DNA from 3 places in the Sodalis sp. RH24 genome. Region 1 is predicted to be linked to each of the others. Evidence: riboswitches for the same ligand, from Rfam matches in the RefSeq annotation. Region 1 holds a riboswitch; each other region holds the start of a gene.
The links. A riboswitch is a leader RNA that binds a small molecule or an ion and turns the genes downstream of it on or off. The one in region 1 is predicted to bind thiamine pyrophosphate.
Positions count from the first base shown of each region.

Region 1 (9,783 bases):
GGTGGGGTCCAACGCCTTTGCCCACTCCTCCGGCATCCATCAGGACGGCGTGCTGAAGAACCGCCAGAACTACGAAATCATGACGCCGGAAACCATCGGTCTGAAGGAAGTGCAGTTAAACCTGACCTCGCGTTCCGGCCGGGCGGCGGTGAAGCATCGCATGCAGGAAATGGGCTATCAGGAACAGGATTATAATCTGGACGAACTGTATGCCGCCTTCGTCAAGCTGGCGGACAAAAAAGGCCAGGTATTCGATTACGACCTCGAAGCGCTGGCGTTTATCAGCAAGCAGCAGGAAGAACCCGAACATTTCCGCCTGGACTATTTCAGCGTCCAGTCCGGCTCCAACGATATGGCCACGGCGTCGGTTAAGCTGGTGTGCGGCGAGGAAACCAAATCCGAAGCGGCAACCGGCAATGGTCCGGTGGACGCGGTCTACCAGGCGCTGAACCGGATCACCGACTATCCCATCACGCTGCAGAAATATCAGCTGACCGCAAAAGGCCACGGCCGCGACGCGCTGGGCCAGGTGGATATTGTGGTGGATTATCACGGCCGCCGCTTCCACGGGGTCGGCCTGACTACCGATATCATCGAATCCTCGGCCAAGGCAATGATACACGTAATGAACAATATCTGGCGCGCGCGGCAGGTCGAAATCGAACTGCAGCGTCTGCAAGGGCAAAACAATAAACGGGATTACCAGGAAACGGTGTGAACATGAGCAAGACATATCATATAGCGGTTTTGCCGGGCGACGGCATTGGCCCTGAAGTCATGGCGCAGGCCTACAAAATTTTAACCGCCGTGCGCCAGCGTTTCGACGTACGCATCACCACCAGCGAATACGACGTCGGCGGCGCCGCCATCGATCGCCACGGCAGCCCGCTGCCCGCCGCCACGGTCAACGGCTGCGAGCAGGCCGACGCCATTCTGTTCGGCTCGGTGGGCGGCCCGAAATGGGAACACTTGCCGCCGGCCCAGCAGCCCGAGCGCGGCGCGCTGTTGCCGCTGCGTAAACACTTCAAACTGTTCAGCAACCTGCGTCCGGCGCGGCTGTATCCGGGTCTGGAGGATTTCTGTCCGCTGCGCGCCGATATCGCCGCCCGCGGGTTTGATATCCTGTGCGTACGCGAGCTGACCGGCGGCATCTATTTCGGCCAGCCGAAAGGCAGGGAAGGCAGCGGCATGCATGAGCGCGCGTTCGATACCGAGGTCTATCACCGCTTTGAAATCGAGCGCATCGCCCGCATCGCCTTTGAATCCGCCCGCAAGCGCCGCGGCAAAGTGACCTCGATCGATAAAGCCAACGTGCTGCAAAGCTCGATTATGTGGCGCGAAATCGTCACTGAAATCGCCCAGGATTATCCGGACGTGGCGTTGGCGCATTTATATATCGATAACGCCACCATGCAGTTGATCAAGGACCCGTCCCAGTTTGACGTGCTGCTGTGCTCCAATCTGTTCGGCGACATCCTGTCCGATGAATGCGCCATGATCACCGGCTCGATGGGCATGCTGCCCTCCGCCAGCCTCAATGAACAAGGCTTCGGTCTCTACGAGCCCGCGGGCGGTTCGGCGCCGGATATCGCCGGCAAGAACCTGGCCAACCCGGTGGCGCAAATCCTGTCCACCGCGCTGTTGCTGCGCTACAGCCTGGGCCTGGATGAAGCCGCCGCCGCCGTTGAACGGGCGGTCAACCAGGCGCTGGAAGCCGGACACCGTACCGCCGATCTGGCAGGCAGCGGCGCCGCGGTCGGCACCGATGAGATGGGCAGTATTATCGCCGGTTATATTACCCAGGGGGCATGAAGAGTATGGGCAAGTCGTTATATCAAAAATTATATGATGCGCACGTCGTCTACGAAGCGCCGGAAGAAACGCCTTTATTGTATATCGATCGTCACCTGGTGCATGAGGTGACGTCGCCGCAGGCGTTCGACGGCCTGCGCGCCATGGGCCGTCCCGTGCGCCAGCCGTCAAAAACCTTTGCCACCATGGACCATAATGTCTCCACCCAAACCAGGGACATTAACGCCAGCGGCGAGATGGCCCGTATCCAGATGCAGGAACTGATAAAAAACTGCGCGGAATTCGGCGTCCAGCTGTATGACCTGAACCATCCCTACCAGGGCATCGTACATGTGATCGGTCCCGAGCAGGGCATGACGCTGCCGGGCATGACCATCGTCTGCGGCGATTCCCATACCGCCACCCACGGCGCCTTCGGCGCGCTGGCCTTCGGCATCGGCACCTCGGAAGTGGAGCACGTGCTGGCCACCCAGACCCTGAAACAGGGCCGGGCCAAGACCATGAAGATTGAGGTTACCGGCCGCGCCGCCCCCGGCATTACCGCCAAGGATATCGTGCTGGCGGTCATCGGTAAAACCGGCTCCGCCGGCGGTACCGGCCATGTGGTGGAATTCTGCGGCGAGGCGATCACCTCCCTGAGCATGGAAGGCCGCATGACGCTGTGCAATATGGCGATAGAAATGGGCGCCAAGGCCGGTCTGGTGGCGCCGGACGACACGACTTACGCCTATCTGCAGGGCCGCCAGTTCGCGCCGAAAAGCGATAACTGGCTGCAGGCGGTCGCCTACTGGAATACCCTGAAGTCCGACGACGACGCGGTCTTCGATAGCGTGGTCACCCTGCGCGCCGACGATATCGCTCCGCAGGTCACCTGGGGTACCAATCCGGGTCAGGTGATTGCCATTAACCAGATAATCCCGTCGCCCGACTCGTTCAGCGATCCGGCGGAACGCAACTCCGCCGCCAAGGCGCTGGCTTATATGGATTTGCAGCCCGGCATCCGCCTGACCGACGTGGCTATCGATAAAGTGTTTATCGGTTCCTGCACCAACTCGCGCATCGAGGATTTACGCGCGGCCGCCGCCGTAGCCAAGGGGCGCCGCGTCGCCACCGGCGTACAGGCCATCGTGGTGCCGGGTTCCGGACCGGTCAAGGCCCAGGCGGAAGCCGAAGGCCTGGACAAAATCTTTTTGGACGCCGGCTTTGAATGGCGTTTACCCGGCTGCTCCATGTGCCTGGCCATGAATAACGATCGTCTTAACCCAGGCGAGCGTTGCGCATCCACCAGCAATCGTAATTTCGAAGGGCGCCAGGGTCGCGGCGGCAGAACTCATCTGGTCAGTCCGGCCATGGCGGCGGCGGCGGCGGTTACCGGTCATTTTGCCGACATTCGCGAATTGAATTAAGGAGACAGTTTTATGGCAAAATTTACCCAACATACCGGGCTGGTGGCGCCGTTGGATGCCGCTAACGTGGATACCGACGCCATTATTCCGAAACAGTTTTTACAAAAGGTCACCCGCACCGGTTTCGGCCAGCATCTGTTTAACGACTGGCGTTTTCTCGACGACGCCGGCAAGGTGCCCAATCCCGACTTTGTGCTGAATAAACCGCGCTTTCGCGGCGCCAGCATTTTACTGGCGCGGGAAAACTTCGGCTGCGGCTCGTCGCGTGAACATGCGCCTTGGGCGTTGGCCGATTACGGCTTTCAGGCGATCATCGCGCCAAGCTTTGCCGATATTTTTTACGGCAACAGCTTTAACAGCCAACTGCTGCCCATTACGTTGTCGCCGCAGCAGGTGGATGAACTGTTCCTCCTGGTCGCGGCCAATGAAGGCATCACCTTCACGGTGGATTTGGAACACCAGCGGGTCATTGCCGGCGAGAAGAGCTATCCGTTCGAGATCGATGCGTTTCGCAAGCATTGCATGATCAACGGGCTGGACAGTATCGGACTGACGTTGCAGCATGAAGGCGCGATTGCGGATTATGAGGCGAGCCAGCCGGCGTTTTTGCACTAAGTGTCGATTGCTGGCGACGGCGTGGGTACGCTGGGAGCAGGTTTCTCTTGCCGCTAGCAGCGGCGTTCCCTGTTGCCTAGTGCAGGCAAGCGACAAGAGGGATGCTAGCCCATCCCTCTTGACTCCCGGGCTTCCGGCAGATCGTGCGCCGCTGCGCGGTCCCTAACGTCACAATATCCCGTCTTATGGACCGCACGGGACGCGCTCCCGGCGCGACCCTTAGCTTTCGCCGCTCCCGGCGGCTCATCCAGCCGGGCATTGTGCCGCCAGCGCACTTTATGCCGGTACAACGTCAAAACCAACGTCTGTAATTAAAAAGTCTTTATTTGAACGCCGGGAATTTGTACGCCGGTAACTTAAATGCCGGGAATTTGTACGCCGGTAACTTAAATGCCTGGAATGTGAACGCCGGTGATAAGGGGAGCGGCCCTTTGGCCGGCATTGAGCGCGCTGACGGAGCCGGTTCCACCGGCACGAGCCGCAGGACGCGGCGAGAGGCCCGTTCGCGCCGGGAGCGCGTACGGGCCGGTGCGAAAAGGTGGATCCGGCGCAGGAAGGTACCGCTTGCGGCGCGCGATCTGCCGGGAGCGCGGGGTCAAGGGGATGGCGCGACTGCCATCCCCTTGTCGCTTGCCAGCGCCCGGCTCAACATATAAAACCAAACTTACGGCAAGCGAAAATACCGCAGGACTTTTATATCACCCCCCGCCACGAGACATCACATCCACTCCCGGTATTCTTCCTCGGACTGGGAGTCTATATGCCATTGGGTTACCTGTAACAACAGCGCCATACGCTGTCCGCTGCGGCCCCTGTCGGGACGGATCACGCCGCGCCCGCAAATGGCGGTAAAATAATGCTGATAAAACCGGCGCAAATTGGCTATTTTCATCGTTACAATCCCTATTCTGCCCTTTCGACACGACCAGTATCGGCTTAAGATACCGGAAGAAAAACAGATGACTTTTTAAGGAGTGTTCCTCTTTTATGTCCTCGCCACGCCTGCAGCAACAATTTATCCGCCTGTGGCAAAGCTGCCAGGGCAAGACACAGGAAACCACCCTGAACGAACTGGCGCAGGCGCTGAGCTGTACGCGCCGGCATGTGCGTACGCTGCTGAAAACCATGCAGGAAATGGGCTGGCTGCAGTGGCAGGCGACAGCCGGGCGCGGCAAGCGCTCGCAGCTGACCTTTCACTATACCGGCCTGGCGTTGCAACAGCAGCGGGCGGAGGATCTGCTGGAGCAGGATCGCATCGAGCAGTTGGTCCAACTGGTGGGCGATAAGGACAGGGTACGCCAGATGCTGCTTTCCCATCTGGGCCGCAGCTTCCGCCAGGGCAAGCACATATTGCGGGTACTGTATTATCGCCCGCTGCTGAACCTGCTGCCCGGCAGCCCTTTGCGGCGTTCTGAGAACCACATCGTGCGGCAGATTTTCAGCGGCCTGACCAAAATAAATGAGGAAAATGGGGAACTGGAAGCGGACCTCGCCCATCATTGGCAGCAAATTTCGCCGTTGTTATGGCGCTTTTACCTGCGTCCGGCGATCCATTTTCATCATGGGCGGGAACTGACGCCGCAGGATGTGTGCAGCTCGCTGCTGCGCCTGCGGGGAAATCCGCTGTTTTGCCATATAAAAGCTGTCTCGTCCGCCATCCCCAATACCGTTGATGTCGCCCTGACCGCCGCGGACGACTGGCTGCCCTGGCTATTGGGCAGCGTGCCGGCCATGATTTTGCCGCAGGAATGGGAGACGATGCCGGACTTCGTCCGCCGTCCCGTCGGCACCGGACCCTATGCGGTGATCGACAACCGGGAAAGCTTATTGAAGATTCGCGCCTTTGATGATTATTTCGGCTATCGCGCACTGATTGATGAAGTGAATATCTGGATCTTGCCGGAACTCACCGCCGAGCTGAGCTATTCCGGCGTCCAGCTCCAGGCGGATAACAGCACCCCGGGTCAATTGGAAACCCGGCTGGAGGAAGGCTGCTATTTCCTGCTGTTTGATGCCCGTTCGCCGCTGATGCAAAACGATGATACCCGCCGCTGGCTGAGTGAAAATATCGATCCCATCGCCATGCTGACCGAGGCGGGATCGGCCTACCAGCATTACTGGTCGCCGGCCTACGGTATCCTGCCGCGCTGGCGCCATAGCCGGGTCGCGCAACCGCGGCCAAGGCCCGCGGAGCTGCGCAGCATCACCCTGACGGTTTATCGCGCCCATTCGGAATTCGATGATCTTTGCCGCGCGCTCGGTGCGGTGCTGGCCCGGCAGGACATCGCGCTGGTGATCAATACCGTGGATTATGCCGCCTGGCATAACGGTGAGGCCGAGAGCGATTTATGGCTCGGCAGCGCTAATTTTTACCTGCCGCTGGATTATTCCCTGTTCGCCAGCTTTTACGAGATGCCGCTGATGCATCATTGCCTGCCGGCCGACCTTAACGACGCGCTGGAGAAATGGCGCGGCAAGGGCCTGTCCATGGCGCAATGGTGCCAATCGCTTATCACCGGCCATCGCCTGCACCCGCTGTTCCATCATTGGCTGATTCTACAGGGCCAGCGCAGCATGCGCGGGGTCAGGATGAATACGCTGGGATGGTTTGATTTCAAATCCGCCTGGTTCGCCCCGCCGGACCCGCAAGACCCGCAAGACACATAAGACACGTAAGACAGGCTGTTAAGCCAGGGATAAAACCATTACACTTGCATCTGTTCTCAACGGGGTGCGAAGCGTCCGGCATAGCGTTAGCCGGCGCGCAAGCTGAGAGTATACCCGTCGAACCTGATCCGGCTAATACCGGCGAAGGGATTTGAGAGTGCGTCCCGCTGCCGCCTCAAACGCCTTTGCCGCCTTTTTTTTCCAGGAGCGCAAAGTGTTGAAAAAATGGTTACCCTGCCTGCTATTGCTCGCCGCCGCCCCGGCGTTGGCAAAACCCGTCCTGACGGTTTATACCTATGATTCCTTTGCCTCCGAATGGGGCCCGGGGCCGGCGATAAAAACCGCCTTTGAAAAAGACTGTGGCTGCGAGCTGAAATATGTCGTGCAGGAAGATGGCGTCGCCCTGCTCAACCGTCTGCGCATCGAAGGCAAGAACAGCGACGCGGATGTGGTGCTGGGCCTGGATAACAACCTGCTTAAGCCCGCGCAGGATACGCATCTCTTTACGGCGCATAACGTCGATACCGCTCATCTGATCTTGCCGCAGGCGTGGCATGATCCCATCTTCCTGCCTTTTGATTACGGGTATTTTGCGTTTGTCTATGACAAGAACAAGCTGAAAAATCCGCCCAAAAGCCTGCATGAGCTGATAGACGGGCCGCAGGCGCTGAAAATCATTTACGAAGATCCGCGCACCAGTACCCCGGGACTGGGCTTATTGCTCTGGGTGCAGCAGGTATATGGCGATAAAGCGCCCCAGGCCTGGCAACGGCTGGCGAAAAAAACCGTTACCGTGCCCAAGGGCTGGAGCGAAGCCTATGGCTTATTCCTGAAAGGAGAAGCGGACATGGTGCTCAGCTATACCACGTCGCCGGCCTATCATATCAACGAGGAAAAGAAGGATAACTATGCGGCGGCGACCTTCAGCGAAGGCCACTATCTCCAGGTCGAGGTGGCCGGACAATTAGCCGCCAGTAAAAATCCGCAGTTGGCGCAGCAGTTTATGCGTTTTGTCGTTTCCCCGGCTTTCCAGCAGACCATTCCCACAGGCAACTGGATGTATCCGGTGATCAAAACCGCGCTGCCGGCCGGCTTTGACGTATTGCCGGCCAAGACGCTGAATTTCAGCGCGGATGACGTGGCGGCCAAACGCGGCGCGTGGACCCAGGATTGGTTGCGTTCCGTCAGCCAATGATGCCTGGCCGATGATACCGCGCTGGTTATGGCCGGGACTGCTGGCCGCGCTGATGCTGACGGCCGTGGCCCTGACGGCGGTCGGCGCCTTGTGGCTGAACGCGCCGACGCTCCAATGGCGCGACGTGCTGTCGGACAGCTATCTGTGGCATGTCCTGCGTTTTACCTTTTGGCAGGCGCTGCTGTCGGCGCTGCTATCGGTGCTGCCCGCCGTTTTTTTGGCGCGGGCGCTTTACCGCCGGCGGTTTCCGGGACGCCTGCTGTTGCTGCGCTTTTGCGCCATGACGCTGGTGCTGCCGGTGCTGGTGGCCGTGTTCGGCATCCTGAGCGTGTATGGTCGCCACGGCTGGCTGGCGCAGCTATGCCTCTGGCTGCATATTCCCTACGGTTTTTCACCCTACGGCCTGCGGGGGATCCTGCTGGCCCATGTATTTTTTAACCTGCCGTTGGCCACCCGCCTGTTGTTGCAGGCGCTGGAAGGCATTCCGGTGGAGCAGCGCCAGCTGGCCGCGCAGCTGGACATGGCGGGCTGGCATTTCTTCCGCATTCTTGAGTGGCCTTATCTGCGCCGTCAACTGCTGCCTGCGGCGGCGCTGATATTTATGCTGTGTTTCGCCAGTTTTGCCACGGTGCTGTCGCTGGGCGGCGGACCGCGGGCGACCACCATTGAGCTGGCGATTTACCAGGCCTTAAGCTATGACTACGATCCCGGCCGCGCGGCGCTGCTGGCCCTGGTGCAAATGATCTGTTGCCTGGGGCTGGTCTTGTCCAGCCAAGGGCTGACCCGCGCGTTTCCCGTCGGCGCGACGCATTTTTCCCAGTGGCGCAATCCCGGCGATAATCTGGCGCGCCGTTTGACCGACGCGCTGGTTATTGTCCTGGCGCTGGCGCTGCTGGCGCCGCCCCTGCTGGCCGTGGTGGCCGGCGGTGTCAATACGGGCATGGCGCGGGTCCTGTCGCAGCCGGCGCTGTGGTCGGCATTACTGACGTCGCTGCGCATTGCCCTGGGCGCGGGCCTGCTGTGCGTGGCGCTAACGCTGATGCTGCTATGGAGCAGCCGCGAGCTGAGGCTGCGTCAACGTCCCTGGTCCGCGCAGCTGCTCGATCTTAGCGGCATGCTGATCCTGGCGATGCCGGGCATTGTGCTGGCCACGGGTTTCTTCCTGATCGCCACCCATACCCTGGGATTGCCCCGTTCCCCCTATGCATTGGTCATACTGACCAATGCGCTGATGGCCATTCCCTACGCCCTGAAAATTCTGGAAACGCCGATGCTGGACCTGGCGGAAAGGTATTATCGTTTATGCCTGTCCCTGGATATGCGCGGCCTGACGCGGCTACATTGGGTGGAATGGCGCGCGCTGCGCCAGCCGATTGGCCGCGCCATGGCATTCGCCTCTATCCTGTCGCTGGGTGATTTTGGCGTGGTAGCGTTGTTCGGCAATGAACATTTCCGGACCCTGCCGCTCTATCTTTACCAGCAAATCGGCGCTTATCGCAGCGAGGACGGGGCCGTTACCGCGCTGTTCCTATTGGCGCTGTGCTTTTTACTATTTACGCTAATCGAGAAACTCACGGGGCTGCATGATAAGACTGGATAAAGCGACCTATCTTTACCAACATTTGCCGATGCGTTTTGACCTGCGGCTGGCGGCGGGAGAAAAGGTCGCCGTCCTGGGCCCCAGCGGCGCCGGCAAAAGCACCCTGCTCAACCTGATAGCCGGTTTTCTGCCCCTGCACAGCGGCAGCCTGTGGTTAAACGGCCAGGATCACAGTGCCACCCCGCCCGCCCGGCGCCCCGTCTCCATGCTGTTCCAGGAGCATAACCTGTTCGCTCACCTGACGGTGGCGGAAAACATCGGCCTTGGGCTGCATCCGGGGTTGGCGTTGACTCCGGCGCAACGGGAAGCGTTAAATGCGGTGGCGGCACAGGTAGGGCTGGAGAAACTGCTGGACCGCCTGCCGGGGCAACTGTCCGGCGGGCAACGGCAGCGGGCGGCCCTGGCGCGTTGTCTGGTGCGCGACCGCCCCATCCTGCTGCTTGATGAGCCGTTTTCCGCGCTCGACCCCGCCTTGCGTGTCGATATGC
Region 1 covers NZ_CP178729.1:2,503,169-2,512,951, forward strand. The annotation lists gene leuA (2-isopropylmalate synthase) at 1-718, shown strand, start outside; gene leuB (3-isopropylmalate dehydrogenase) at 721-1,812, shown strand; gene leuC (3-isopropylmalate dehydratase large subunit) at 1,818-3,218, shown strand; gene leuD (3-isopropylmalate dehydratase small subunit) at 3,231-3,833, shown strand; gene sgrT (glucose uptake inhibitor SgrT) at 4,552-4,725, opposite strand; gene sgrR (HTH-type transcriptional regulator SgrR) at 4,821-6,500, shown strand; TPP riboswitch at 6,551-6,668, shown strand; gene thiB (thiamine ABC transporter substrate binding subunit) at 6,715-7,695, shown strand; gene thiP (thiamine/thiamine pyrophosphate ABC transporter permease ThiP) at 7,706-9,295, shown strand; gene thiQ (thiamine ABC transporter ATP-binding protein ThiQ) at 9,279-9,783, shown strand, end outside.

Region 2 (9,783 bases), 2.6 Mb from region 1:
GCTGGCCATGTCGCTGGAAAAAAACGACGCCATGCGCCGCGCGTTTATGGCCGATATTTCCCACGAGCTGCGCACGCCGCTGTCGATACTGCGCGGCGAGCTGGAAGCGCTGCAGGACGGGGTGCGCCAGCCCACCGGCGAATCCCTCGCGTCCCTGCAGGCGGAGGTCGCCATCCTGACCAAGCTCGTGGATGATTTGCATCAGCTTTCCCTCTCCGACTCAGGCGCGCTGGCCTATCGCAAGGACCGGGTGGACGCCATCCATATCCTGGCTATCGCCGCGGCCTCGTTTCGGGAACGTTTTGTGCTCAAAGGGCTGGACCTGACCCTGGCGCTGCCCGATAAGGCATGGATATTCGGCGATGCGGATCGCCTGACGCAGCTGTTCCTCAACCTGCTGGAAAACAGTTTGCGCTATACCGACGCGCCGGGCAGCGTGGCCGTCGAGGGATGGATACGGGAAGACAGCCTGACGCTGCGCTGGCGGGACAGCACGCCCGGGGTCGAGGATGACCAGCTTACGCAGATTTTTGAACGGTTCTACCGTACCGAGGGCTCACGCAATCGCGCCAGCGGCGGCTCGGGGCTCGGGCTGCCTATTTGCCAGAATATCGTCGAGGCGCACGGGGGACGCATATCGGCCGCGCATTCGGCTTCTGGCGGCCTGCAAATCACGGTACAATTACCCCTCGATCAACGGGCACCCAGGACTCTATGAGCGAACTCGACAGCGCGCCGCTAACCATCCTTATCGTCGAGGATGAGCCCAAGCTTGGGCAATTACTGGTGGATTACCTCCAGGCGGCGGATTATCGCACCCATTGGCTGACGCGGGGCGACGAAGTGGCCGACTATCTGCTGAAGACGCCGGCCGCGCTGGTGCTGCTGGATTTGATGCTGCCGGGCCGCGACGGCTTGTCGGTGTGCCGCGATATCCGGCGCTTTTCCGATGTGCCGATTATCATGATGACCGCCAAGACCGATGAGATCGACCGCCTGCTGGGCCTTGAAATCGGCGCGGATGATTATATCTGCAAACCTTACAGCCCGCGGGAAGTGGTGGCCCGGGTCAAGGCCATCATGCGCCGCTGCTATCGTCCGCAGGCCTGCGCGCCGCAGCCCAGTCCGTTAAAAATCGACGAGAACAGGTTCAAGGCCAGCTACCGCGATCTGGCGCTGGATTTAACCCCGGCGGAATTCCGCCTGCTGAAAATACTGGCCGGCGCGCCCGGCCAGGTCTTCTCGCGCGAAGCCCTGCTAAACCAGCTGTATGACGATTACCGCGTGGTGACCGACCGCACCATAGACAGCCATATCAAGAATTTACGCCGCAAGCTGGAAGCACTGGCCGACGATGTGGTGTTTATCCGCGCCGTCTACGGCATGGGCTATCGCTGGGAAGCCGAGCCCGGAGATTTAATTTAACCGATTCAGCCACGGTGACAGCCGCGATCGTCTCCTATACTTCATTTAGCGCGAAGGCGCCGTGCAACGTTGAGGAGGAGCCGACATGGCAACCGTACATTATGAGCTGGAAAAAGTGAAGAACGGGCATTTCATATTTAAATTAAAGGGTAATAACGACGAAATCATTTTATCCAGCGCCACCTTTTGCAGCAAGGCGTCAGCGGAAAATGCCATTCGTTTCGCCCGTTACAATGCCCCCGACGAGAATAACTACGAGCTGAAAAGCAGCCGGGACCGGCATGCGTATTTTATTCTGCGGGGCGGCAATTATCAAATCCTCGGCCAAAGCGGTCCTTACAATTCCGAAACCGCCGCCCGACGAGGCATCAAAGCCGCGATGGAATGCGCCGCCACGAAAGAGATCATGGATTTGACGGCCTGATCCGTTCCGCCGGGGGCGCATCCGGTGTCCCCGTTGCGATGAATTAACCCTGCCTGTTATCGGTTTTTGCTGATCTTTTCCCCGCCAGGGGCTAAAATCCCGTGCTGCACTGCCCCCGCAGGGGCAGCCTGACTTGACATCAGACGAGATTTATCATGTTTACTCCGGAATTACTCTCACCCGCCGGTTCGTTAAAAAATATGCGTTACGCTTTTGCCTACGGCGCCGACGCGGTCTATGCCGGCCAGCCGCGCTATAGCCTGCGGGTACGCAATAACGAATTCAATCACGAAAACCTGTCCGCGGGCATTCAGGAAGCCCATAGCCTGGGTAAGAAATTCTATGTGGTGGTGAATATCGCCCCGCACAACGCCAAGCTGAAAACCTTTATCCGCGATCTCACGCCGGTGGTCGAGATGGGTCCCGACGCGCTGATCATGTCCGATCCCGGCCTGATTATGCTGGTGCGCCAGGCGTTTCCGGCCATACCCATCCATCTGTCGGTCCAGGCCAACGCGGTAAACTGGGCAACGGTAAAATTCTGGCAGCAGGCCGGACTGACCCGGGTGATCCTTTCCCGGGAACTGTCGCTGGAGGAGATTGCGGAAATCCGGGCGCAGGTACCGGAAATCGAGCTGGAAGTGTTTGTCCACGGCGCCCTGTGCATGGCCTATTCCGGCCGCTGCCTGCTGTCGGGATACCTCAATAAGCGCGACCCCAACCAGGGCGCCTGCACCAATGCCTGTCGCTGGGAATATAACGTGCAGGAGGGCAAGGAAGACGAGGTAGGCAATATCGTTCATCAGCATGAGCCGATCGCCGTTACCCAGGTTGAGCCGACGCTCGGCATTGGCGCGCCGACCGGCAAGGTGTTCATGCTGGAAGAGGCCCAGCGCCCCGGCGAATATATGAGCGCGTTCGAGGATGAACACGGCACCTATATCATGAATTCAAAGGATCTGCGCGCCGTCGCGCACGTGGAACGCCTGACGGCGATGGGCGTGCATTCCCTGAAAATAGAAGGCCGCACCAAATCTTTTTATTATTGCGCGCGCACCGCCCAGGTCTATCGCCGGGCGATTGACGACGCCGTAGCCGGCAAGCCGTTTGACGTCTCCCTGCTCAAAACGCTTGAGGGCCTGGCGCACCGGGGTTATACCGAAGGCTTCCTGCGCCGCCATGTCCATGAGGATCAGCAGAATTACGATTACGGTTATTCTGTTTCAGACCGCCAGCAGTTCGTCGGCGAATTTACCGGCGCCCGGCGCGACGGGCTGGCCGAAGTGGACGTGAAAAACAAATTCTCCCGCGGCGACAGCGTGGAACTGATGACCCCACAAGGCAATATCAGCTTTACCCTGGAACGCATCGTCACCGGCAAAGGCGCCGACGCCGACGTGGCGCCGGGCAACGGCCATAGGGTCTACCTGCCGATCCCGGAGGCTATCGACGTGCGCTTCGCCATATTGTTGCGAAACCTGCCGGGCACCACCACGCGTAATCCGCACGGCAGCATCGCGGCGGCGGACAGCACCGCGGGCTGATCGTTCAACGAAATTCAGCATTGGTCATCCGGAAATTAGAATTGGGTCACAATACGTACCGGGGGCAAAGCGTATAATGCGCTTGCTGAATCAAAATGCAAAACAATGACCCAGCCTCACCAGGAACCACCTCTTTCGCCAGCTCATCCTCCCTTGAGCTGGCTTTTTATTTGGCGAAAAGCCCCTTCATGACGCATTATCATTTCTGTATGAAAACCCCTACTTCAAGGAAAGGCATTGATGCAATCAGCCATGGCAACCACTCCCGCCTCACTGCTTATCGTGAACGGCAAAAGCGCGGGTAACGAAGAGCTCAGACTGGCGGTGGAGCAGCAACGCGAAGCCGGTTTTCCGCTGCACGTGCGCGTTACCTGGGAGCATGGAGACGCGCAGCGCTACGTCGAGGAAGCCGTTCGCCTGCGGGTGGACACGGTCATCGCCGGCGGCGGCGACGGCACCATTAACGAAATCGCCAGCGCCCTGGCGCTGCTGCCGGCGGCGCGCCGCCCTTGCCTGGGTATCCTGCCGCTGGGCACCGCCAACGATTTTGCCCTCAGCTGCGCCATTCCCCAGGAGCTGGATAAAGCGCTGATGCTGGCCATTAACGGCAAGGCGGTGGATATCGACATCGCCCAGGTTAATCACGATCGTTATTTCATCAATATGGCCACCGGCGGCTTCGGCACCCGCATCACCGCCGAGACGCCGGCCAAGCTGAAATCCGCCCTGGGCGGCGCGTCCTATTTTATCCATGGCCTGCTGCGCATGGATACCCTGAAAGCCGACAGCTGCGCAATCCGCGGCCCGGGCTTTAACTGGGCGGGCGAGGCGCTGGTTATCGGTATCGGCAACGGCCGCCAGGCCGGCGGCGGGCAGGCGCTTTGCCCGGACGCGCTGATCAACGACGGCCTGCTGCAGCTGCGCGTTTTCGCCTCGGAGGCGCTGCTGCCGATCCTCCTCAACAGCCTGACCAGCGATGAGCAAAACCCCCATGTCATCGCCGCTTCTCTGCCCTGGCTTGAAATCGAGGCGCCGCATGAGGTCACCTTCAACCTCGACGGTGAGCCGCTGAAGGGAAAAAAATTCCTGATTACCATCTTGCCGGCGGCGCTGGCATGCCGTCTGCCGCCCCTTTGTCCGCTGCTGGCCTAGGGGAACCGGCCATGTCGCCGCCAGTGATTTGATCTTACGCACATTTTCGACAGTCCGGGACGACACGCGCAAGAATTTGTATAACAACTTAGGGTAATCTATAGGCTATGTAGCTGTTTCAGGAAGTTATCATGCAAGCATTTTCACCCGCCCTGCCCGCGCCGCAAACGCTTTACTACAGCGCCGGGGAAGCCCATCCCCTGGAGACGCTGACGGAAAAAAGCCTGTGCGACATGGTCGAGGATATGAAAGTCACCCAGAGTGACAAAGAACATTATATTACCGGCTGGATGGGGCCCCACAGCGTGGTGGTTATCCATAACTACCGCGAAAAGCGCGGCACCTCCAACGGTTTTGTGTTGACCAAAGAGAACCAGTACCGGCTCAGCGTGCAATCCATTGAGTTCCGCATCCCGAAATTAATCCTTTGGCTGTCGCTGCGCCGCAATCCGCGCACCATGACGCTGATTACCTACAATACGCTGGGCGATATGGTCAGCCCGCTGATGCAGTTTCGCAATATGACCGATAAGCCTGTCAAGCGCATGCTGGAGCAGGACTGGCAGGCGCTTAACGACTATATCGGCATGGCCTGCTGGCAGTTGGAAAACGGCAATCCGCTGTGGCATCAGTTGCTGCAGACGTTAACGCCCGACACGCTATCAGGCTTGATCAACGCGCCGGTGTTCAGCGAAAAACGACTGCAAAAAGACGGCGAGTACGAAGGTTTCTGGGCCGGGAATGTCTTTATCGGCCGCTGTCTCGGCCCTTATCCGGCGCTGCAATTATTATGGCGCGATGAAGACAACCAGATGCAGCCGGGGTATATCTATACGGCGGTACCGGAATACCGGGGCGGCACTCCCCTGCCGTCATTGCGCATCCGCCCGCACCGCGGCGAGAACAGTTATTTGCTCAACGCCTTCGACGCCCGACATCTGCACGACGCCCGCTCGCTGCTTAACTTTGCCCAGGGCATTCTCACCGGAATGTCACCACCACTGGTGGAAATGATGGACCGGCCCGATCCCCTGCCCGACCTGTAGATCATCCGCATGCAGCAGCGCCTGCTGCAGCCAGGCTTTGGCCGCCGCGAGCGTTTGCGCCCAGTCGTCATGCAGCGGACGCAGGGCCGCCAGCGCGGCGGAGAGCGTGCAACCGGTGCCATGGGTATGCCGGGTGTTCACCCTGACGGCGTCGAAACGCCGTTCGTCCGTGGCGGTGATAAGCCAGTCGGGACTGGAGTCGCCATGCAGGTGGCCGCCCTTCATCACCACCGCCTGGCAGCCGTAGGCCAGGAGTTCCCGGCCCTGCCGGCGCATTTCCTCCTCGCTGGCGGCGGCGCGGCAGCCCAGCAGCGCCGCCGCTTCCGGCAAATTAGGGGTGATGATGGACGCCAGCGGCAATAAGACATCCCGCACGGCGCTCACGGCATCCGGCGACAGCAGGAAATCGCCGCTTTTCGCCACCATCACGGTATCGAGCACCACATAGGGTATGGGATATTGCCGCAGTTTTGCCGCCACCGTCCGCACGATGTCCGCCTGCCCGAGCATGCCGATTTTAGCGCTGTCGATACGCAGGTCACCGAGCACGGAATCCAGCTGGGCGGCGACGAATTCAGCGCTGATAGGATAGATGGACTGCACGCCGCGGGTATTTTGCGCCACCAGCGCGGTGATGACCGTGGCGCCATAGGCGCCAAGCGCCGAGAAGGTTTTTAAATCAGCCTGGATACCGGCGCCGCCGCTGGGATCGGTGCCGGCGATACTGAGCAGGTTATGGCAGCGCTTCATGGTATATCCTCCTCCTGCAGGCCGTACAGCCGGTCGAGGAAGCCGACGGCAAAGCTGCCCGGACCCGCCGCGTCCCGGGCGGTTAACCGCCCGGCCAGCGCCATGATCCTGCAGGCGGCGGCCAGATGCTGCAACCGATCGCCCGGCAGGGCGCAAAACGCCGCCGCCACGGCCGATAAGGCGCAGCCAGTACCGGTGACGCGCGTCATCATGGCGTCGCCGTCGGTCACGGACCAGACCCGATCGCCGTCGGTGATAAAGTCCACCCGGCCGGTAACCGCGACCAGGGTGCCATAGTCCGCGGCCAGCCGGCGGGCAAAAGGCAGGGCGAGGCGGGAGTCGTCGGCGCTGTCCACGCCGCGGCCCAGGGCCGGCTGCCCGGCCAGCGCCAGGATTTCCGAGGCATTGGCGCGAATGGCGGCGGGTTTTAACGGCAATACGCCCCGGGCGAATTCAGTACGGAAGGTTAATGCGCCCACGGCCACCGGATCCAGCACCCATGGCGTGCCGGCCTGATTGGCCGACGTAATGGCGGCCATCATCGCCTCGGCCCGCGGCGCGGTCAGCGTGCCGATATTCACCAGCAGCGCATCGGCCATGGCGGCGAACTGAACCGCCTCACAGGGTTCGATCACCATGGCCGGGGCGGCGCCGACGGCCAGGAGCGCATTGGCGGTAAACGCCTGTACCACGTCATTGGTCATACAATGGACTAATGGCTTGCGCTGGCGCAGCAGGGTAAGGGAAGACGCGGCGGCTAAGCCGGGCAGTTCGGCAGGTTCGGTAATCATAGCGCTCCCAGCCGGCGCTGAGGAAGACGGACCCGGCGGGACAACAGGCCGTGACTTCCCTACGCTGGCATTATCCAGATCAGGTCATACGGGTAAAATCTCAGTCCGGCGCACAGCGGCGGACACCCCGAGTCAAGTGGCATGATTATCCGGCGGGCGGGAGAAAAGATCAATGGTGAGTTTGCCGGCGGAGCCTGGTCCCTCCGCCGGCGTCGATCTCATAAACACAATTATCAGCAGACTTAATAATAAGGCGATGATCAGGGCCGCTGGGGACTGACCAACATCCGGCCGTAACAAGCGTCCCCGCAGAATTGCGCACCCGTGGCGCCGGTGGACGTCAACCACCACTGCGCACTCTCCCCGGCCCCCTCCAGGCGGGCAAATCCCGCCTCGGCCAGCGCGCTCAACCGCCCGGCCAGCCAGAGATCGTCTTTTATCGGCGGGGAAAAGCGCCAACGGGGCTCAGCATGACAAAACATTGGCTTATTATTCATGAGATCGATTAAAATTATTTTATGGAGATGCTCAGAGGAATATGCCGTTAATGAAAACAAAGCTAATAAATTAAAAAGACAGAATCTAATCATGCCTACCTTCAACAGCCAGAAGAATCACCGGGCAATGATAGCATCAAATTTCTCGCGGCAACGCCTGCATCTTAAACACTATATAAATGATTGCAAATATATTGGCAACGCTGTCCATTTTAAGCCGACAGCATAATAAAACTCCCACAGATGGACAGGGTTGTGATCACGTTGCGCGAAATGATAAATGGATAGTTAACCAAATAATTTAAGTTCCGTGGCCCGGCTGATGGCATGTTTTGCATTCGTAACGCCTAGCTTATCAATAATATTTCTGATATGAAATTTTACCGTTCCCTCGCGTATTGCCAGGATGGTCGCGACCTCGCCATAGGTTTTTCCGACACTGGCCCAGAATAATACTTCTTTTTCCCGGGGAGACAGCGCCTGGACGTGTGATCTCTCGCCATGGGACGTGGCGTTGGGCAACGTATTTTGCATAAAGTTCAATACCTTATCATGAGTGCTAATCAGCAGCATCTGCAGTCTTTCTTTGTTTTGCTCAATAAAATGATAAAAGTCCTCCTTTCCCTGGCGGTTGCTGATGCTTAATGTAGCCAGGTTGTTATCGCAATCATGCAACGTAAAAGTGTAGCCGCTGTCAAGCCGGTAATATTTTGACAGCCTGAAAAAGCTATGCTCTTGTATTATCGACGGATTATCAGGCCAAAAAAAAGGGGTGAATTTCCGGCAGGCGATGAGCATCACCGGGTCGATTTTTTGATAACCGTAACTGCGGTATTGATTCAGCCAGCCGCTGGGGTAGTCGGATATTATATAGGCTGGGAAGTTATCGCTTTTATTCATCATAAAGTAGGCAAAACAGAACGCGTTGGCGTTCTTGAATATCTGCTGAAGATAAAGTTTGATTTCTATTTTCATCGTTTGGATAAAGAAATCTTGATTATTCTCTAAGGGTTTTTCCATAAAATATGCCTGCCATATTAACTAACACTCATCATTTATTATCCATAAGGGGTAATAAAGAGCAGTTTCAACATGTAATACCGGTGGGATTTTGGATAATATAAGAGGCAGGCTATGGATGCAACCTCTAACAGTTTTATCAATCATTGCGGCGTTAATGACTGCCGCCCAGGGCTTGCGCCACCCTCATACCGGTGTTTAAGACGGTGTATCCTCAGCGGCATCCCGCGTTTATATTAATCTAGTTTAAGCTTCAGCTAGATGCGACCGGATAATAATCGCGATCGCCTGCCGGCGGACCGCACCGCGCCGGCACCGCATCCTTTACCGCCTGGAAATAATAAGCACAATATTATTTATTCCATCTATAAGTTAAACTTGATACTGAGAAGGTAACAAATCAATAAGTTAACTAAGGTTTAAGATGAAAAAAGAGGATGTGGTTGTCAGGGATTACCGGGAAGCGGATCGTCCTTTTCTGCGTACTCTCTATCTGTCGGCACGCAAGACCGGCTGGACCTGGCTTGATAACCGTCAGTGGCGGCTGGAGGATTTTGACGGCGCCACGTTCGATGAAAAGATCATCGTCGCCGAAATACAGGGCCATATTGCCGGTTTTGCCTCGCTTTGGCTGCCGGACAGCTTTTTGCATAATTTGTTTGTCGATCCTGCCTGGCAGCGCCGCGGGGTAGCCACCGCGCTGCTGACGGCGTGCTATCCGCTCTGCCGCGGCACCATGGCGCTTAAATGCCTGCAGGAGAATGTGGGTGCGCAGCAATTCTATCTGCGTCACGGCTGGACGATTATCTCATCCGGTGTTTCCGAGCACGGCAAATATTATCTGATGCACCGCAGGATCCGGCAGCAGTAGCCAGGCGCGCCCGCGCCGCGTTTTCGTGGCCGCTGCCCCCGTCTTGGGGTTACAGGACGATGCGCGGGCGTCTGTTGCCGTGACGATTTATTCTTCTGTGCGGCTTTTCCTGGCGGCCATGTATGTGCATAATACACATATTATCCATTTGAACCCGGTTGCCATCGGGGATGGCCGGATTCGCGCCCAGGGGTGAAACGGAATGAAAGCAGCGATCGTAACAACGGCGGGCCAGCCCCCCGTCTACGGAGACTTCAGTGAAC
Region 2 covers NZ_CP178729.1:5,057,820-5,067,602, reverse strand. The annotation lists gene baeS (two-component system sensor histidine kinase BaeS) at 1-718, shown strand, start outside; gene baeR (two-component system response regulator BaeR) at 715-1,425, shown strand; gene ACL2XG_RS23045 (YegP family protein) at 1,511-1,849, shown strand; gene yegQ (tRNA 5-hydroxyuridine modification protein YegQ) at 2,005-3,393, shown strand; gene yegS (lipid kinase YegS) at 3,646-4,545, shown strand; gene ACL2XG_RS23030 (hypothetical protein) at 4,677-5,591, shown strand; gene thiD (bifunctional hydroxymethylpyrimidine kinase/phosphomethylpyrimidine kinase) at 5,538-6,341, opposite strand; gene thiM (hydroxyethylthiazole kinase) at 6,338-7,132, opposite strand; TPP riboswitch at 7,172-7,272, opposite strand; gene ACL2XG_RS23015 (hypothetical protein) at 7,393-7,614, opposite strand; gene ACL2XG_RS23010 (helix-turn-helix transcriptional regulator) at 7,918-8,649, opposite strand; gene ACL2XG_RS23005 (N-acetyltransferase family protein) at 9,074-9,520, shown strand; gene ACL2XG_RS23000 (quinone oxidoreductase family protein) at 9,723-9,783, shown strand, end outside.
Region 2: it holds a riboswitch for thiamine pyrophosphate, as region 1 does, so the genes downstream of both, thiM (hydroxyethylthiazole kinase) here and thiB (thiamine ABC transporter substrate binding subunit) in region 1, are expected to answer to the same signal.

Region 3 (9,783 bases), 800 kb from region 1:
ATAGCAGCGCTTTAAAGGGCACTCAACCGGGGACGGTGACCATTACGCCGGTTGTGGACGGCGTGAAGAGGGACGCCTTGGCGAAAACCGTCAGCCTGCGCGCGGCCCAGGCATACGAAGGCCACTCTGATTTCAGCGTGGGCGAAGATACGCTTACGGTGGGCGATGCCTTCACTGTCTTGCGCTTTATCGCCAAGGACAAGGACGGCAAGCTTGTCACGGCGCTGGGCGAGCGTTTGAAATTTATCGCTTTGCCGTCAGCGGGGATCTCGATTTCAGACATGGTGGAAACCGACGGGCATTATACCGCCCGGCTGAGCGGTATCGTGGCGGGCAGTATCGATATCGCGCCGTCAATCGACGGCCAGCAATTAAGCAACTTGGTGAAAGTGATAACCTTGACGCCAGGCCCGTTCAGCGAGCTTCATTCCGTATTTAGCATCAGCGGGGACCCGCTTAAAGCCAATGATGAAGATAGCGTAGAGCTTAAGCTGATACCGCGGGATGAATATGGCAACCTGACCAAAACAGTAGGCAATATTGATTTTCATCCTTCATCGTTAACGGGTTTCAGACAAGAAAATGCGCGGTTTGATGGTGAGGGGGCCTATGTCGCCCGATTGTTCGGCTCCGTACCGGGACACTATACGATAACGCCGTCGGTTGGAGGCGATCGCATGGCGAGCCTGAGTAAGCCCATCACCCTGATCGCCTTGGCGGTGGATGCAGCCGAATCCGCCTTTGCAATCGATAAGGATACGCTGACGGCGGATAACACCGAGACCGCTACGCTGACCTTTAGCGCCAGGGATACGAGCGGCCGGGCAGTAGCCGGATTGGGCGCCCGGCTTGCTTTCAGCGCTTCGCCGGGAGATAACGTGACCCTCTCGCCTCTTAGCGAGAGTGATGGCACGTATACCGCCACCGTGCGGGGTACTAAACCCGGCATAGTCAGGGTCGCGCCCAAAGTGGACGGCGTCGAAATCAGCGAAATGGTAAAAGAGCTGAATTTCACTCCTGATAGCATTGAGTTAAAAGTCACAGTGGACAAGGCGCAGGCGCAAGCCGGCGAGCAGATTATGTTGACGGTGGACGCGACCTTGGGAGACGGTTCGCCGGCAGGCGATGTGCTCATCAATATCCATTCCCTTGGCGCCGTCAATCGGCAAAACAGGTCGGAAAGTGCCACGCTGTTGATTAACGATGCGCCAAAATATGAAGGCAGAGTGGCGATGGCGACGGGTAAAATCAGCATTCCGTTAACCGACCCCGTGGGGAAGGGGGTTAAAACCACTATTGAGGTTGTCGCACCCGGGGGGAAAAGTGTGACGCAAGACGTTATCTTTACCGTAGCCACCAGCCCGAACGTTCCGGCCGCCAATTATTATGGTCATATGGTAGAGTCCATCGGCGGTATCCAGCGCCCCAGGCTTACCTCAGAACTCACCGGCGGCTACAGCGAGAGTTTTAATCATGAAAATTGGGCAGTGGCGAGTTATTCACTGGCAAGCTCACACTGTAGATTGCCGTCCTTTACTTCTCTGCAGGCAGCCTATAGCACAATGCGCACGAGTGGATGGCCCTTATCCCCCGGCGGCTTTATTTGGTCTGGTACGGCATCCCCAATTGTTTTAGCCGGCCCGGCCGTCGAAGCTCTCAACAAACAGAACGGACTGAAATTGCTCATGGGGATATCAGGCGAGAACGCGGGATTTGTGGTGTGCGCCGATTAAAAATGTTCCGCTGCCCGGAGTAATCTAGGCTGGCGCTGATTAAGGCATACTTATCGGCGGGACTGATGATTGTCCCGCCGATAAATCAGATTAAAATCCTCGAAGTGCTCATCATCGTTTATTTAACCAGCGTCGGCGACCTGCCCAGATAATTGTCCCAATCCTTCCATACCGGTTGCAACCCGGCCTTTGTTACCATCCGCGCCACGGCCTGCGGCGAGCGGTTATCATGCGGCTCGAACTGCTCCAGCTCCGGCCGGCCGCCGGCATAACCGCCCGGTTGGGTCTTGGACCCGGCGCTGAGGCTGTTCACCATGATGGGCACCGCGTGATCGCGAAACCAGGGCGATTCCCGGGTGGACAACGACAGCTCTACGTCAGGGGCCAATAACCGGAAGGCGCACATCACTTGCAACAGCTGTGATTCATTCATCAGGGACGCAGGCGTAATGCCTCCGGCGCAGGGGCGCAGGCGCGGGAAAGAAAGCGAATAGCGGCTTTGCCAGTAGGTCTTTTGCAGATACAGCAAATGCTCGGCCACCATATAGCAGTCTGTGCGCCAGTTATCCGACAATCCTATCAGCGCCCCCAGGCCAATCTTGTCGATTCCGGCCCGCGCCAGCCGATCCGGCGTTTCCAGCCGCCAGGCAAAATCCATTTTTTGCCCGCGCAGATGATGTTTTTGATAGGTTGGCTCATGGTAGGTTTCCTGATAAACCATCACCCCATCCAGGCCGAGGGTTTTCAACTCGGCGTAATCTTCCTGGGATAATGGCTGTACTTCCATCATCAGCGCGCTGAAATACCGGCGGATCAACGGCACGTAACGGCGGAAATAGTCCATGCCCACCTTGGTCTTATGCTCGCCGGTGACCAGCAGCAGATTATCAAAACCCATCGCCCGGATGGCCTCGCATTCCTGGATGATTTCCTGCTCATCCAGCGTCTTGCGTTTCAGGTGATTGCTCATGGAAAAACCGCAATAGGTACAATCATTGGCGCACAGGTTGGAAAGATAGAGCGGCAGATAAAACCCCACCACATTGCCGAAACGCTGGCGGGTCAGTTGCTGGGCACGCTGCGCCATGGGTTCAAGATAAGGCAGCGCCGCCGGTGACAGCAGCGCCATGAAATCCTGCCGGTCCAGGCGCGGGGCATTCAGCGCCCGCTCCACGTCGCGCGCGGTCTTGGCGTGGATTTGCAGTCCGGCGTCGTCCCAGCCGAGCCGGCGCCAGTGGTCAAGAAAAGATGTCATCAGGCCACCCCCTCTTCCTGGGGATGGCGCAAAAATCCGGTTAGCGGGCTGGTGGCGCTGGCCTGGGTTAGCGTGGCGGCAAGCCCGGCCTCGCGCGCCAGGGCGCCGGCTTCCAGCGCCAGCCTGAACGCGCCGGCCATGGCCACCGGGTTGCGGGCCACGGCGATGGCGGTATTGACCAGTACCGCGTCGGCGCCCATTTCCAGCGCTTCCAGGGCCTGGCTGGGGGCGCCGATACCGGCGTCCACCACCACCGGCACGCCCGACTGTTCAATGATAATGCGCAGGAAATCGCGGGTGATCAAACCCTGATTGGAGCCGATCGGCGAACCTAGCGGCATCACCGCCGCACAGCCGGCCTCCTCCAGACGGCGGCATAATACCGGATCCGCGCCGCAGTAGGGCAAGACCACAAAACCTTCGCGCACCAGCTGTTCGGCCGCTTTCAACGTTTCGACCGCATCGGGCAGCAGGTATTTCATATCCGGATGGATTTCCAGTTTTATCCAGCGGGTGCCCAGCGCCTCGCGCGCCAGGCGGGCGGCGAACACCGCCTCCTCGGCGGTTTTTGCGCCTGAGGTATTGGGCAGTAACTTTACCCCTGCCTGGCGCAGGGCGGGCAGGATGGCGTCATTACCGCCGCGCAGGTCCACCCGGCGCATCGCCAGGGTGACCAATTGGCTGCCGGACGCGGCGATGGCTTGCCGCATTAATTCCGCGGTGGCGAATTTACCGGTGCCGGTAAACAGCCGGGACGTAAAAGTGGTATCGGCAATGGTTAACATGGTCAGCCTCCGGCAATGGCCTGGAAAAGTAAGATATCGTCGCCCTCGTTTACCGGCTGTTGGGCCCACCGGCTACGGGGAATAATGGTTTGATTGACCGCCAGCGCGCTGCCCTCGGGCGGGTGGCCGAGCAGCTCCAGCATGTCCAGCAGCGAGGGCGTGCCTGAAAGCGCGACGGGGGTATCGTTAAGGGTAATGTTCATAGCGCCTCTTCCCGCTGAACCGCCGCGGCGCACACCGGACAGCCGGCCGCGCGGGACAGGCGCAGGGTGCGCCAGTTCATCGACTTGCCGTCGAACAGCCGCAGCTGGCCGTCCAGCGTAGACGGCATGCCGCACAGGATTTTGATCGTCTCCAGGGCCTGCATGGCGCCCATGATGCCGACCAACGGCCCGAGCACGCCCGCGGTGCGGCAATTACGCCGCGGCTCGACGGCGTCGGGAAACAGGCAGGCATAACAGCCGTGCCGGTAGGGCGGCCGCAGCACCAGCAACTGACCGCTGAACCCCACCGCGCTGGCGCTGACCAGGGTTTTCCCCCGGCGGATACAGGCGGCATTGATGTCGTGACGGGTCTGCATATTATCACTGCAGTCCAGTACCATATCGGCCAGCGCCACCGCCTGATCGAGGTCATCCCCGGCCAGGCGCCGGCTCAGCGCGACATAATGGCCCAGGGGATTAAGCGCCTGCAGCTGCCGTAGCGCCGCCGCCGCCTTGGGCCGGGCGATATCCCCGGTGCGATAAAGGATTTGGCGCTGGAGATTGCTCACGTCCAGTTTATCGTCGTCGGCCAGCAGCAGCGTGCCGACCCCGGCGGCGGCAAGATAGAGCGCCGCCGGCGAACCCAGGCCGCCCAGTCCGGCGATCAGCACGGTTGCTGCGCTCAGATGCTCCTGGCCTCCGGGGCCTATCTCCTCCAGCAGCAATTGGCGGCTGTAGCGCAAAAAAGCCTGGTCGCTAAGCATTGCGCACCTCCCGGCCTTCGATTTTCCGCAATAACGTGGCGGTCGCCTGCCGCCAGTCGGCGGCCTTGGTGATGGCGCTGACCACCGCGATGCTGCCGACGCCGCAGCGCAGCACGTCGTCCACCCGATCGATACCAATACCGCCGATGGCCACGGTGGAGATGCCGGGCATGCCGGCCACCAGGCGTTTCAGTTCCGCCAGGCCCTGCGGCTGTGACGGCATGGCTTTGGTCTGGGTAGGGAAGATATGGCCGAGCGCGATATAGGATGGCTGTAGCGCCAAAGCGCGGGCCAGTTCGCTATCGTCGTGGGTGGAAAGACCGAGTCGCAATCCGGCGCGCTGGATGACGGCCAAATCCGCCGTAGCCAAATCCTCTTGTCCCAGGTGCACGCCATAGGCGCCGTGTTTAACCGCCAGCCGCCAATAATCGTTGATGAAAATCCGGGCGCGGTATTTCCGTCCCAGCAAAATCGCGGCCTCGATATCCGGTTCGACCCGGTCTTCCGGCTGGTCCTTGATGCGCAACTGCAGCGTGGCGACGCCGGCGTCCAGCAGCCGGACCAGCCATGCCAGCGAATCCACTACCGGATAGAGCCCGAGCCTGGGCTCGGTCGCCGCAAAGGGCGCGTCGGGCGCGATCATTTCGCCACCCCCGTATCCTCAGGCGCAAGATAGATTTCCCCGCCGCTGGCGCGAAACGCCGACGACATCTCCGCCATGCCGCTTTCCCGTACCTCAATCGCCTGGGCGGCGGCATAATCCCTGACCTCCTGGGAGATTTTCATCGAGCAGAATTTCGGACCGCACATGGAGCAAAAATGGGCTACTTTGCCGGATTCCTGCGGCAGCGTTTCATCGTGATAGGCGCGGGCGGTGGCCGGATCCAGGGCCAGATTAAACTGGTCCTCCCAACGGAATTCAAAGCGTGCCTTGGACATGGCGTTATCGCGTATTTGCGCCCCGGGATGGCCTTTGGCCAGATCGGCGGCGTGAGCGGCGATTTTATAGGTAATAAGCCCCTGCTTAACATCTTCTTTGTTCGGCAGGCCCAGATGCTCTTTCGGCGTGACGTAGCACAGCATCGCACAGCCGAACCAGCCGATAAGCGCGGCGCCGATGCCGGAGGTAAAATGGTCGTAACCCGGCGCGATATCGGTGGTCAGCGGCCCCAGGGTATAAAACGGCGCTTCGTGGCAATGCTCCAGCTGTTCGGTCATGTTGCGCCGGATCATCTGCATGGGAACATGGCCAGGGCCTTCGATCATCACCTGCACGTCGTACTCCCAGGCAACTTTGGTCAATTCGCCCAGGGTATAGAGTTCGGCAAACTGCGCTTCGTCGTTGGCATCATGGATGGAGCCGGGACGCAGGCCGTCCCCGAGGGATAATGAGACGTCGTAGTCGGCGCAAATCTGGCAAATATCGCGAAAATGCTCATAGAGGAAGCTTTCCTGGTGATGCGACAGGCACCATTTGGCCATAATGGATCCGCCGCGCGACACGATGCCGGTCAACCGTTTGGCGGTCATCGGCACGTAACGCAACAGCACGCCGGCATGGATGGTAAAATAGTCCACGCCCTGTTCCGCCTGCTCGAGCAAGGTGTCGCGAAAGCATTCCCAGGTCAGGTTTTCCGCCACGCCGTTGACTTTTTCCAGCGCCTGGTAGATGGGCACCGTGCCGATGGGCACCGGACTGTTGCGCAGGATCCACTCGCGGGTTTCATGGATATAGCGGCCGGTGGACAGGTCCATCACCGTATCCGCTCCCCAACGGGTCGCCCAGACCAGCTTCTCGACCTCTTCCTCAATGGATGAACTGACGGCCGAGTTGCCGATATTGGCGTTGACCTTGACCAGGAAATTGCGGCCGATAATCATCGGCTCCGACTCCGGATGGTTGATATTGGCGGGGATAATGGCACGACCGTCGGCCACTTCCCGGCGCACGAACTCCGGGGTAATATCCGGCGGCAAATGCGCGCCGAAGCTCTGGCCGGGATGCTGTTGCAGCAATACGTCGCCGCGGATGCGTTCGCGGCCCATATTTTCCCGCAGGGCGATAAACTCCATTTCCGGCGTAATGACGCCGGCGCGGGCATAATGCAATTGCGTGACGCGCCGGCCGGGTTTGGCGCGCCGCGGCGTATGGCTGGGGGCGAAACGAACCTCATCCAGGCCCTCGTCGGCCCGGCGTTCGCCGGTATAACGCGAGCTTAGGCTGTTCAACGCCTCGCTGTCCCCGCGCTGTTCAATCCAGCCCGAACGCAGGCGGTGAAGGCCGGCGCGCACGTCTATCTCTGTCGCCGGATCGCCATAGGGTCCGGCGGTGTCGTATACCGGCACCGGCTCGTTTTCTTCGTAGCGCGGCGTTTTGCCGTTGCCGCCGATAAGCGTGGGGCTAAGCGCGATCTCCCGCATCGGCACCCGGATGTCGGCGCTGTTGCCCTGGAGATAAATACGCCGGGAGTTGGGGAAGGCTTCGCCTTTCAGACGATGGATGAATTCCTGCGCCTGGGCGCGCTGCTCACGGCGGGAAGGGGTGGTTTTGGATAACGACATAGCAATTCCTCACAATAAACGGGAAAATTGCTTGTCAGGAGCGCTACGGGAGTAATGAGGCCGGGCTTTGAATTTAGAAAAATAGACTATAAATCAAAGCGTTGCTTTACTCTTGTTCCCTTCGCAGGTATTAACCCGATCAGGTTCCGCGGATCCCGAATTAACGGTCTCAGCCTGGCGTAATGTACGCGCTAGGCACTCCGACAAGATATAGCGGCCCGTGAAGGACCGGTTACGACTTACTGCTTACCGCAAAATTACGCCAGACGCGATACGTCCGGATTATTGGCGGCCGGCACCGAGGCCAGGTAGTCCGCTTTATATTCCAGCGCCTGCTGGATCAGTTTGTCCTCCAGGGCAAAACGCGTGGCCAGGGCCTCGCCCACGCCGGAAAGCGCCTGTTGGAACTCCATACAGTTATCATGATCGATGGCCGTTTCCAATTGGCTATCATAAAATGCCATGATTTGTTTGGTATTTTCCTGCAACGCCGGATACAACTGGGTACTGATGATTCTTTTGCTGCTGCTGGTATCGTCCGCGTCCTGAACGATACGATCGTAGATATGGAAATGGCCGGCGGAAAGGTAGTCCACCAGTTTATGGCAAAAGTCGTCCAGCGCGTTTTCGTCCAGGGGAGTATGCTTTTCTTTATTGGGCTTAAGACCGATGAGATGGTAATACGCAATGAGCAACTTCCTGCGGGCCAGTATCCACTGATCGATCAGTTCGTTACTGCCGCCAACGCGTTGAGCCAGAATGTCCAGCTGGTTTAGCATGATTGACTCCGATGTAATAAAGTAACGCTGCGTTACTCATCAATTAAAGCTAATTTCTAGCTTGCCAGTGAATAAGAGGTAGTGCAACTAAAATGGAACAAGAACTCAACGGTAGCGAAAATGGCTGGTGGATCGTCAGCCAGGACAGCAAATTGTGGTTACCCAAGGGGGAACTGCCATTTGGAACGGCATCGGCCTGGTCACTTCAAGGATTGACAGCGACGCTTATCGGCGAATGGGAGGGGTCGCCCGCCTGGCTGGTACGCCACGCCATGCCCCGGGATATGGGCTCGGTGCGCCAGATCATCGATAGCGACCCAGGCTTGTTCCAACTGGCGGGCCGGGGCGTGCAACTGGCGGAGTTTTATCGTTCCCATCGCTATTGCGGCTACTGCGGCCATGAGATGCGCGTCAGTAACCGGGAATGGGCCTGCCTGTGCGATCATTGCCATGAACGGTATTATCCGCAAATCGCGCCCTGTATTATCGTGGCGATCCGCCGCGGCGACGATATCCTGCTGGCCCAGCATACCCGCCATCGCGGCGGCATTTACACGGTGCTGGCCGGTTTTGCCGAGGTGGGGGAAACCCTGGAGCAGACCGTGGCCCGCGAGGTCATGGAGGAGACGCGGATTAAGGTGAAAAACGTCCGTTATGTCACCTCGCAGCCCTGGCCTTTCCCGCATTCGCTGATGATGGCGTTTATGGCGGAGTACGCCGGCGGCGAAATCACCCCCGATCATAATGAAATCCTTGATGCCGGCTGGTACCGTTATGACGCGCTGCCCCTGCTGCCGCCGCCCGGCACCGTGGCCAGGCGCTTAATTGAGGACACGGTCGCGCTCTGCCGCGCCGATCGGGAAAATGACGGCCCGCATGCTACACTCCATTCATAACTGCAAGGGAATCCTGTATGCATGAACTGAAGAACGACCGCTATCTGCGCGCCCTGCTGCGCCAGCCTGTTGATGTCACGCCCGTATGGATGATGCGCCAGGCCGGGCGTTATCTGCCGGAATATAAAGCCACCCGCGCCGAGGCCGGTGATTTTATGTCACTGTGCAGGAATGCCGAACTGGCCTGTGAAGTGACCTTGCAGCCGTTGCGTCGTTTTCCGCTTGATGCCGCGATCCTGTTTTCGGATATCCTGACGGTTCCCGACGCCATGGGACTGGAATTGTATTTTGAACAGGGGGAGGGGCCGTGCTTTGCCCGTCCGATTACCTGTAAAGCCGACGTGGAGCAGTTGCCGATACCGGATCCGGAGGTGGAGCTGGGGTATGTGATGGACGCCGTACGTACCATCCGGCGCAACCTGCGCGGAGAAGTGCCGCTGATTGGCTTCTCCGGCAGTCCCTGGACCCTGGCCACCTATATGGTTGAAGGCGGCACCAGCAAAGTCTTCACTAAAATCAAACAAATGATGTACGCCGAGCCGCAGACGCTGCATTTATTGCTCGATAAGCTGGCGGCGAGCGTAACGCTGTACCTGAACGCCCAGATTCGCGCCGGGGCGCAGTCGGTGATGATCTTTGATACCTGGGGCGGCGTGCTGACCGGCAGCGGCTATCTTGAGTTTTCCCTTGATTACATGCAAAAAATCATCGACGGCCTGCAGCGGGAGCATGAAGGCCGCCGGGTGCCGGTAACGCTGTTTACCAAAGGCGGAGGCCAATGGCTTGAAGCCATGGCGCAAACCGGT
Region 3 covers NZ_CP178729.1:3,305,001-3,314,783, reverse strand. The annotation lists gene ACL2XG_RS15050 (inverse autotransporter beta domain-containing protein) at 1-1,733, shown strand, start outside; gene thiH (2-iminoacetate synthase ThiH) at 1,852-2,988, opposite strand; gene ACL2XG_RS15040 (thiazole synthase) at 2,988-3,773, opposite strand; gene thiS (sulfur carrier protein ThiS) at 3,776-3,976, opposite strand; gene ACL2XG_RS15030 (HesA/MoeB/ThiF family protein) at 3,973-4,740, opposite strand; gene thiE (thiamine phosphate synthase) at 4,733-5,383, opposite strand; gene thiC (phosphomethylpyrimidine synthase ThiC) at 5,380-7,302, opposite strand; TPP riboswitch at 7,402-7,515, opposite strand; gene rsd (sigma D regulator) at 7,560-8,081, opposite strand; gene nudC (NAD(+) diphosphatase) at 8,174-8,977, shown strand; gene hemE (uroporphyrinogen decarboxylase) at 8,995-9,783, shown strand, end outside.
Region 3: it holds a riboswitch for thiamine pyrophosphate, as region 1 does, so the genes downstream of both, thiC (phosphomethylpyrimidine synthase ThiC) here and thiB (thiamine ABC transporter substrate binding subunit) in region 1, are expected to answer to the same signal.